2 regions of the Cytobacillus sp. GQ23 genome follow, and region 1 is predicted to be linked to the other one. Evidence: predicted binding sites of a transcription regulator. Region 1 holds the regulator's gene; the other holds the start of a gene.
What was found. The regulator LexA, encoded in region 1, represses DNA repair genes until DNA is damaged. The targets are predictions, from matches to a motif close to CGAACATATGTTCG.
Positions count from the first base shown of each region.

Region 2: the regulator LexA is predicted to act here: its motif matches at 1,570-1,583, upstream of AC6CHU_RS14365 (Y-family DNA polymerase).

Region 1 is NZ_JCAXER010000007.1:45,592-49,799, forward strand. Features, by position in the region: gene AC6CHU_RS07600 (LacI family DNA-binding transcriptional regulator) at 1-721, shown strand, start outside; gene AC6CHU_RS07605 (DUF4257 domain-containing protein) at 946-1,230, opposite strand; gene lexA (transcriptional repressor LexA) at 1,516-2,139, opposite strand; gene yneA (cell division suppressor protein YneA) at 2,297-2,629, shown strand; gene AC6CHU_RS07620 (YneB family resolvase-like protein) at 2,639-3,286, shown strand; gene AC6CHU_RS07625 (DUF896 domain-containing protein) at 3,430-3,663, shown strand; gene tkt (transketolase) at 3,885-4,208, shown strand, end outside.
Region 2 is NZ_JCAXER010000016.1:13,393-17,600, forward strand. Features, by position in the region: gene AC6CHU_RS14355 (MBL fold metallo-hydrolase) at 1-666, shown strand, start outside; gene AC6CHU_RS14360 (SDR family NAD(P)-dependent oxidoreductase) at 667-1,461, shown strand; gene AC6CHU_RS14365 (Y-family DNA polymerase) at 1,719-2,978, shown strand; gene AC6CHU_RS14370 (YolD-like family protein) at 2,993-3,328, shown strand; gene AC6CHU_RS14375 (hypothetical protein) at 3,401-3,562, shown strand; gene AC6CHU_RS14380 (CDGSH iron-sulfur domain-containing protein) at 3,596-3,814, opposite strand; gene AC6CHU_RS14385 (iron-sulfur cluster biosynthesis family protein) at 3,937-4,208, shown strand, end outside.

The sequences.
Region 1 (4,208 bases):
GTCTCTTATTGAAAAATACAGGCATATGATGGTAGATGGATTTCTTGCTTTTCATTGCAATGAAGTGGAGACGTATAAACGCCTGCAAAAATCAAACATTCCATTTGTATTATATACAAAGTATTTCAAGGAATTAGAGGCTGATCATGTGGTTTGTGATGACCTTGCCGGCGGCTATAAAATGACCAAGCACTTAATTGAACTGGGGCATAAGAAAATTGCATTTGTATTCGATAAGCATTTAGAGTCGTCCTCAGAAGTTGTGAATAGAATGCAAGGTTATAAAAATGCTTTAAAAGAAAATGGATTGCCTATTGAAGAGCATTTATTCGTTCCTTTTAATTTAGCGAACTATAATCATACGGATTCCAAAACAGTTATGGCTGAGAATCCGCAGCTATTAGAGTGCTTAAAACAAACCAATCGTCCGACAGCATTATTTGTCTGTAATGATATTACGGCATCCTTTGTCTATGTGATTGTCAAAAAATTAGGTCTTTCTATCCCGCATGATATTTCCATAAGCGGCTATGAAGGTGTTTACTTAGGGTCCATAATAGATCCGCCGCTTACCACGATTTCTACTCCCATTATTGAAATGGGGAGAAAGGCATGTGAAATATTAATTGATAAGATTGAAGGGAAAGTTCCATTATCTGAGAGAAAGAAAATTCAGCTAGAACCAAGTTTGTTAGTAAGAGAATCGACAATGGCCAGATAAATAGCCTTCAACATTATTGAGTACCTTACAGTTGACCGAGCTTGCTGTGCTCTTCATTCAAGAAAACGTGACTTTTTTGAATGAAGAGTCTAAGCTTTTTTCATATTGTTATCCATACAAAAATGACTTTGAAAGTTAGGGAACTTAAGATTCCGCAAGTGAGCACATAAAAAACCCCGCTCAGCGATGAACGAGGTTTTTCTAGAAATATCGTCTGCATCTCTCTATTCTTTATGTCTTATTTTTAAGAAATCGAGACATGTCAGCAGTGCATCTCCTCCAAATCCTGCAATCACTGCCAGGAGAACTACCTTTAAGGCAGAGTCAGGATCTGAAGAAACGACCAAAAAAACAGCCGCTAAAGCCCCCATGATTACCTCTTCAAAGACCCCCAGATAGATGAATTTTTTTGTCCTTCTGGGTTTAACCATTTTGCCTTCTTTCCGAATATGTCCAACGACACCAACCAGCCCACCAATCAACAAAGCGAAGGTAATGTTCAAAAACATTTTTTCTTCACACTCCTAAAGTCGAGATTTTTTGAAAAGCGACCTTAGGTTGATTCTCGGTGTATTACCATTATATAGAAAATGAATATAAAATAATATGCATAAAAATACCGAATTTTCTGAATGATAAATTAGTCATACATGACTGTAACCTTATGCTAAAAGAAAAGTATCAGTTACTTTCGTACCGTTTTGCTGATAGTACCAGGTAATAGGAACTGATATCCTTCTTGAAATTGGAAAAAAACAAAAAGCAGGCTGAGGTGCCTGCTTTTTAACAATCTATCAATGCATATGACGGTATACGCCTATCACTTTCCCAAGAATAGAAACATTGCGGAGAATAATCGGTTCCATTGTGGAGTTTTCTGGCTGTAGACGAATAAAGTCTTTTTCTTTAAAGAATCTCTTAACAGTTGCTTCGTCTTCCTCTGTCATGGCAACTACGATATCTCCATTATTGGCAGTGCTCTGCTGTTTTACGATTACATAGTCTCCATCAAGGATCCCTGCTTCAATCATACTTTCTCCCATGATTTCAAGCATGAATACATGCTCGTCAGCAGGTGCCATTCTTTCCGGAAGCGGAAAATATTCTTCAACATTTTCAATTGCCGTTATCGGCTGCCCTGCGGTTACTTTACCAACGATCGGAACATTGACTGCACTGATCTTGGGGATATTTGAAGCTTCGTCCATATCTAAAATCTCAATGGCGCGCGGTTTAGTAGGGTCTCTGCGGATCAGCCCTTTGCTTTCAAGCCTGGCGAGATGACCGTGAACAGTTGAGCTTGAAGCCAGGCCGACTGCTTCCCCAATTTCCCTTACAGAAGGAGGATATCCTCTCAACTTAACTTCTTCTTTAATAAACTCCAATATATCTTGCTGCCTTTTTGATAGTTTCACCATCTTTACGCACCTCGTATGTGTTTTTGTTGTCTCAATTATAGCATCAATTACCATATGATACAAACATAAGTTCGAATTTTTATTGACACAAAACAAACGTTCGGTCTATAATAAAAACATCAAATGCGAACATATATTCTCTTGAGGGTGGTTAATTATGCTGAACAAATTGTGGAAATCATATTCTTATGCTATTATTCTCTTCGTTTTGAGCTTGGCGGCATCGCTTATAATGCTCATACAGATAGAAGCACCTGATACGGAAAAGTTTGTGAAAGTCACTGTTGCAGAAGGGGATTCATTATGGAAGATTGCTGAAAATTTTTCTGCCGAGCATTCAATGTCAACAGATCAATTTATTAATTGGGTTGAACAAAATAATGGGATAGCGGCAGGAAGGATTTTTCCGGGTGATGAAATTGTCATTCCAGTAAAAGCTCTGGATGACCAGCCATATAAAGAGCTTGCCAGCTCAGACCTTAACGAATAAGGAGAAGTTATGAAAGCAATTATTTACTGCAGAGTTAGTACAACAAAGGAAACTCAGGAAACGTCCCTTTCTAGGCAGGAAGAAGAGCTTTTGAACCTGGCGGGAAAAAATGGCTTTGAAGTAGTCAAGGTCATCCGCGAACAGGCAAGCGGATACGATCTTGAAAGGGACGGTATATTGGAGCTTTTAGACTTAATTAAAAACAAGGAGATAAAGGTGGTCCTCATCCAGGATGAAACCAGGCTGGGGAGGGGGAATGCCAAAATTGCGATCCTCCATTGTATTTTAAAAGAAGAAGTCCAGTTATACAGCATCTCGAATAATGGCAAACTGGAGCTTTCAGAATCAGATTCGATGGTCCTGAGCATAGTAGGAATGGTAGAGGAGTATCAGAGAAAGCTGCATAACATCAAAATTAGACGCGGCATGCAGCGGGCTGTTGATAAAGGGTACAGGCCCGAGAAAAACCTAAGTAATCAGGGAGCAAGTGGCGGCAGGGAAAGAATAGAGGTGCCGATAGAGGAAATTATCCGGCTGAGGAAAAACGAGTTAACATTTGCCGAGATTGCTGCGACATTAAGGGGATTCGGCTATAATATTTCCAAAGCAACTGTCCACAGAAGGTATAAAGAATATATTGATTCACTTTCAGAGTAGAGCACTTTTCTTGTCAAAAGTGCTCATTTTTAGTATGATGGCATTTGAGTTTCAGTATTGTTCCATAACTGAAGCTGCTGTATAATAAAAACTTCCATCAGATTATTCAAAGGTAAACTTTTGATATAAAGGAGTTTTAATAAATGCTGCCTAAACAAAAACTTGCCCGAATTAATGAATTGGCAAAGAAGGCCAAGGAATCCGGACTGACTGAAGCAGAAGCGAAAGAACAGACCTCGCTGCGCAAAGAGTATTTGGAGACTTTCCGCTCAGGCATGTTAAACACGCTGAAAGGCGTTACAATCGTTGATCCGAAAGGGAATGATGTAACACCGAAAAAGCTGAAGGAATTCCAAAATAAAAATCGCCTTCACTAATAATATAATTGCAAGGGATACACTGTGCTGTATTCCTTCTTTTAATAGAGGAGATGGTATTACTGCCTGTCTCCGCTTTTTTTACATATGCCGGGTGTTTTTGTGTCAATATAGTAACAAACCGGCTTTTTGTCCTTTACCTAACCCTATTGGTTGTGAAAATAAGGGACACCCGATAATATTATAAGAGTGAAGAATTTCTACTCGAAAGGATGTATTGAATGTTTAATCACACAGATGAACTATCCATCAGTTCCATTCGTACTTTATCAATTGACGCCATTGAAAAGGCAAATTCCGGCCATCCGGGCATGCCAATGGGAGCTGCTCCAATGGCTTATACTCTTTGGACGCGCTTTATGAACCACAATCCAAAAAATCCGGACTGGTTCAACCGTGATCGTTTTGTCCTTTCTGCAGGACATGGCTCTATGCTTTTATACAGCCTTCTTCATCTTTCCGGCTATGATGTATCCATGGATGATATTAAAGAGTTCAGACAGTGGGGAAGCAAGACTCCCGGTCACCCTGAATACGGCCATACT
Region 2 (4,208 bases), on a different contig from region 1:
CTAAAATTTCATGATGAATTTTACATAAAACTATTTAACGAATTTGGTATACCTGAAAGGTATGCTTCCTTTATAAACAAAATGAAAAAGACTTTGCGCTATTCCTGCAATCGTACCCTGACAGCCGAGCTGAAGGAAGGCTGCCAGCCTGAAGGGCTTAATGATTGGACGGTAATCGAGACCCCTGGGCATGCACAGAGTCATATAGGTTTGTTCAGGGAGAAAGATGGTGTATTCCTTGGAGGAGACCATTTGCTTGCACACATTTCACCTAATCCTATCCTGGAGCCGCCGCTTCCAGGCCATGCGGAAAGGCCGAAGCCGCAGCTTCAGTATAACGAGTCTTTGAAAAAGCTGCGGCAGCTGCCGATATCCCTTTTTTACTCCGGGCATGGAGAGGATATTGAAGATGTGAACGGGTTAATAAACGAAAGGCTGGGCCGCCAGCATGAGCGGGCAATGAAAGTAAAGACATGGCTCGAGTTCGAATCGCTCACTGTTTTTGAGGTATGCCGCCGCCTTTTTCCGAAAGTTTATGAGAAGGAGCTTTCCCTGACCATTTCCGAAACAATCGCACAGCTTGACTATTTGCATTCAATAGGGGAGATTTATATAAATAAAGAGGAGGAAGCCTTCTTGTATTCCGCATCAAAAGAGGTGGTTTGATTGTCAGACAGATTAAAAAATAAAAATGTGATTATCACAGGGGCATCAGGCGGGATCGGTGCGCAAATGGCCGTCCTTTGTGCCGAAAGAGGAGCAAACCTTGTCCTTCTTGCCCGCAGCATTGGCAAATTGCAGGAGCTGCAGGCTGATTTGCGTAAGCGTTTTTCAGTCGATGTACATGTGCATAAGCTTGACGTTTCGGACAGTGACGAAGTTTCGGCAGTTTTTTCCGAGATTATTGCCCGTTTTGATCATATAGACGTTCTTGTGAATAACGCAGGCTTCGGTGTTTTCCGGGAGGCGCATGAAGTCAAAGTTGAAGAAATAAAGGGGATGTTTGATGTAAACGTTGTTGGCTTAATGGCCTGCACGGGCATGATTCTGCCATTGATGAGGAAACAGAGGAGCGGGCATATTATTAATATCGCTTCACAGGCAGGCAAAATGGCCACACCGAAATCGAGTGTCTATTCCGCAACTAAACATGCTGTTCTTGGCTATACAAACAGCCTTCGGATGGAGCTTGCTGACAGCAATGTGTTTGTGACTGCCGTTAATCCCGGCCCGATTGAAACCAATTTTTTTACTATTGCAGATGAAAAGGGAACATACGTGAAAAATGTCAGCAAATATATGCTTAAACCCGAATATGTGGCCCTCAGGGTAGTCAATGCTATGCTCCGTCCTGTCAGGGAAATTAACCTTCCGCGGTGGATGAATGCGGGAAGCATCATCTTTGCCCTTTTTCCGGGACTGTTCGAAAAAATTGGAAAACGCGCATTTAATCAAAAATAAAAAGCTGCAGCCAAATGCTGCAGCTTTTTTGTTTTTGGCCGGCGAGGCGTCTGTTCTGGGAAGAAAGAACCACTTTTAAGAAAAACCGCGTAAAATTTCCATTGAAACCGAACGCATATTCGCTTAATATAATGGGTATACATATATAGAACAGATGTTCCTGTTATATATAAATTTTATTATCGGGTTCAGGGGGCTATGCAGCATAGAAGCTGATAAGCAGCGCCTTACGCTTTTTGAAGGAGGATGTCGAAGTCATGGTTGATTACAGCTCAATGCCGAACAATCAAATTTTGTGTGTTGATATGAAGAGCTTTTATGCAAGCTGTTCTGCTGTCATGCTCGGTCTGGATCCTCTTGACTGCTATCTTGTAATTGCAGGGAATGTGGAACGGAAGGGAAGCGTTGTTCTGGCGGCCTCTCCGCGAATGAAAAAAGAGTTTGGAATAAAGACAGGGTCCCGTCTTTTTGAGGTCCCAAATGATCCGCGCATTAGAGTTGAGGAGCCGAAAATGGCGACTTATTTAAGAATCTCCACTGAAATCACCAGGGTGTTTAATCGTTATGTCCCCAAGGAAGCCATCCATACGTATAGTGTCGATGAAAGCTTTATAAAAGTAGACGGCGCAGTGCACCTCTGGGGTGATGCCCAGACGATTGCCTGGAAAATAAAAGATGATATTGAACGGGAATTTCAGCTCCCCTGCGCCATAGGAATAGGTCCTAATTTGCTAATGTCAAAGCTCTGCCTGGACCTTGAGGCAAAAAAAAAGGGAGTTGCACAATGGACGTATGGAGATGTAAAAACAAAGCTGTGGAATGTCTCCCCTTTACGGGAAATGTGGGGCATCGGCCGCCGCGTTGAAAAGACATTGAATGGAATGGGAATTTTTACAGTCGGCCAGCTTGCCCGCTATGACCTGGCTAAGCTGGAGAAGAAGTTTGGGATTATGGGCAATCAGCTCTATCACCATGCATGGGGTATTGATTTGTCGGAAATAGGCGCGCCGATCATGGCAGGACAGATCAGCTTTGGGAAAAGCCAGATTTTACTGAGGGATTACAAAGAGAAAAAGGAAATTAAGCATGTGGTCCTTGAGATGTGTGAAGAAGTGGCAAGAAGGGCCCGCAGCCACCGGAAAGCCGGCAGAACTATCAGCTTTGGCCTTGGCTACAGCCAGGATGAATTCGGAGGGGGCTTTTACCGCTCAAGGACAGTTGACCAGCCAACCAATATTACGATGGATCTTTATCGGGTCTGCCTCGAACTTTTTGACGAGAATTATGAGGGGAAAACAGTGCGGCAGATTTCCATTTCCCTCGGCAATATTACGGATGACTGCGAAATGCAGCTGAGTCTGTTCGACTTGGATGGCTGGAAAAAAAGAGAGCTCGGCTATACTGTCGACCGGATCCGCTCCAAGTTTGGAGGAGGAGCTCTGCTGAGAGCCGTCTCTTATACAGGTGCAGGAACCGCCAGGCACCGTGCGACATTGGTCGGCGGCCATAAAATGTAAAAGGGGGTCAGCTTATGATTCGCGATAGGGGCAGAATAAAATGGACTTCCATGATGCTGCCGGAACATGTAAAGCTCTTAAGAGACTGGGCAAAGGAAGATATGTACGAGCAAAAGCGGGAATTAGATGAGCAGAAGCTTGAACACATGAATGAAATTCTTTCGGAGGCCATGGAATTTCAAAAAAGTGTAACCATTACACATTACAGGGGCAGAAATTATGAACTGGTCATAGGGGGCATCCATTATTGGGATGAACTTGGCCAAAAGCTTCATATTATTGATCGGTTTGGGGAAATTCACCGTATTTCTATCAGCGCTATAGCGGATGCCCGTTTTACGGAAGAATAAGTTTGCTTGCCTGGATGAATTTAAGAGGGGTAGTTTTAAGGCAGGAGAAGCACCTTAACAGCAGGGAGGTGTATGAAGATGCCTAGAGGAAAAGAATTGGAACAGCTGCCAATGGCCAATATCGCACCCGGGGCCGGGGAAGACAGTACGGACAGGGACCGGGAACGGCTTCAAGGGATTATACAGGGTGAAAGTGCAACACCCGCAAGAATTAAAAATAAAAATAAAAGATAAAAAAACGGGGATGACTGTCCCCGTTTTCCACCCTTATTGCTTGTCATCCGGAGCTATCTCCGCACGGACACATGATTGGAAAGTTCCTTTATGAGTGCCATCGCAAAACGGGATTTTCAAGGATCTTCCGCAGCGGCAAAGAGAGAAGGTTTTTTTTGTTTCGAATTTATTGCCATCCATATCAATTAACTCAACATCACCTGTAACACGCAGTGATCCATTATCCATTACTTTAATCTGCGCCTTGGACATACCCCATCATCCTTTCTAAAAAACATTATTTTGGCGGCTGAATAGCAGCAGTCTCTTTCAGAAGCATGTTATACCTATCTGTGTTAAAATCAGCATATGCAAAGGGGAGGTAGTTTTACAACATGGAAATAACATTAACTGAAATAGCAGCAGAAAAAGTATCGGGACGAATTGCCGGCAAAGATGGATTTATAAAGCTTAAGTACGATATAGATGGCTGCGGCTGTGTTGTGAGCGGAGTAGCGGCACTTTGGCTTGTTGATGAGCTTGATGAGGATGACAGGGAAATCAAAACAAACATTGGCAGCATATATGTGGAAAAATCCAAGGAAGTATTTTTGGATGAACAGTTAACGATAGACTTCTCTGAGAAGGCAAACTGCTACCAGTTAAA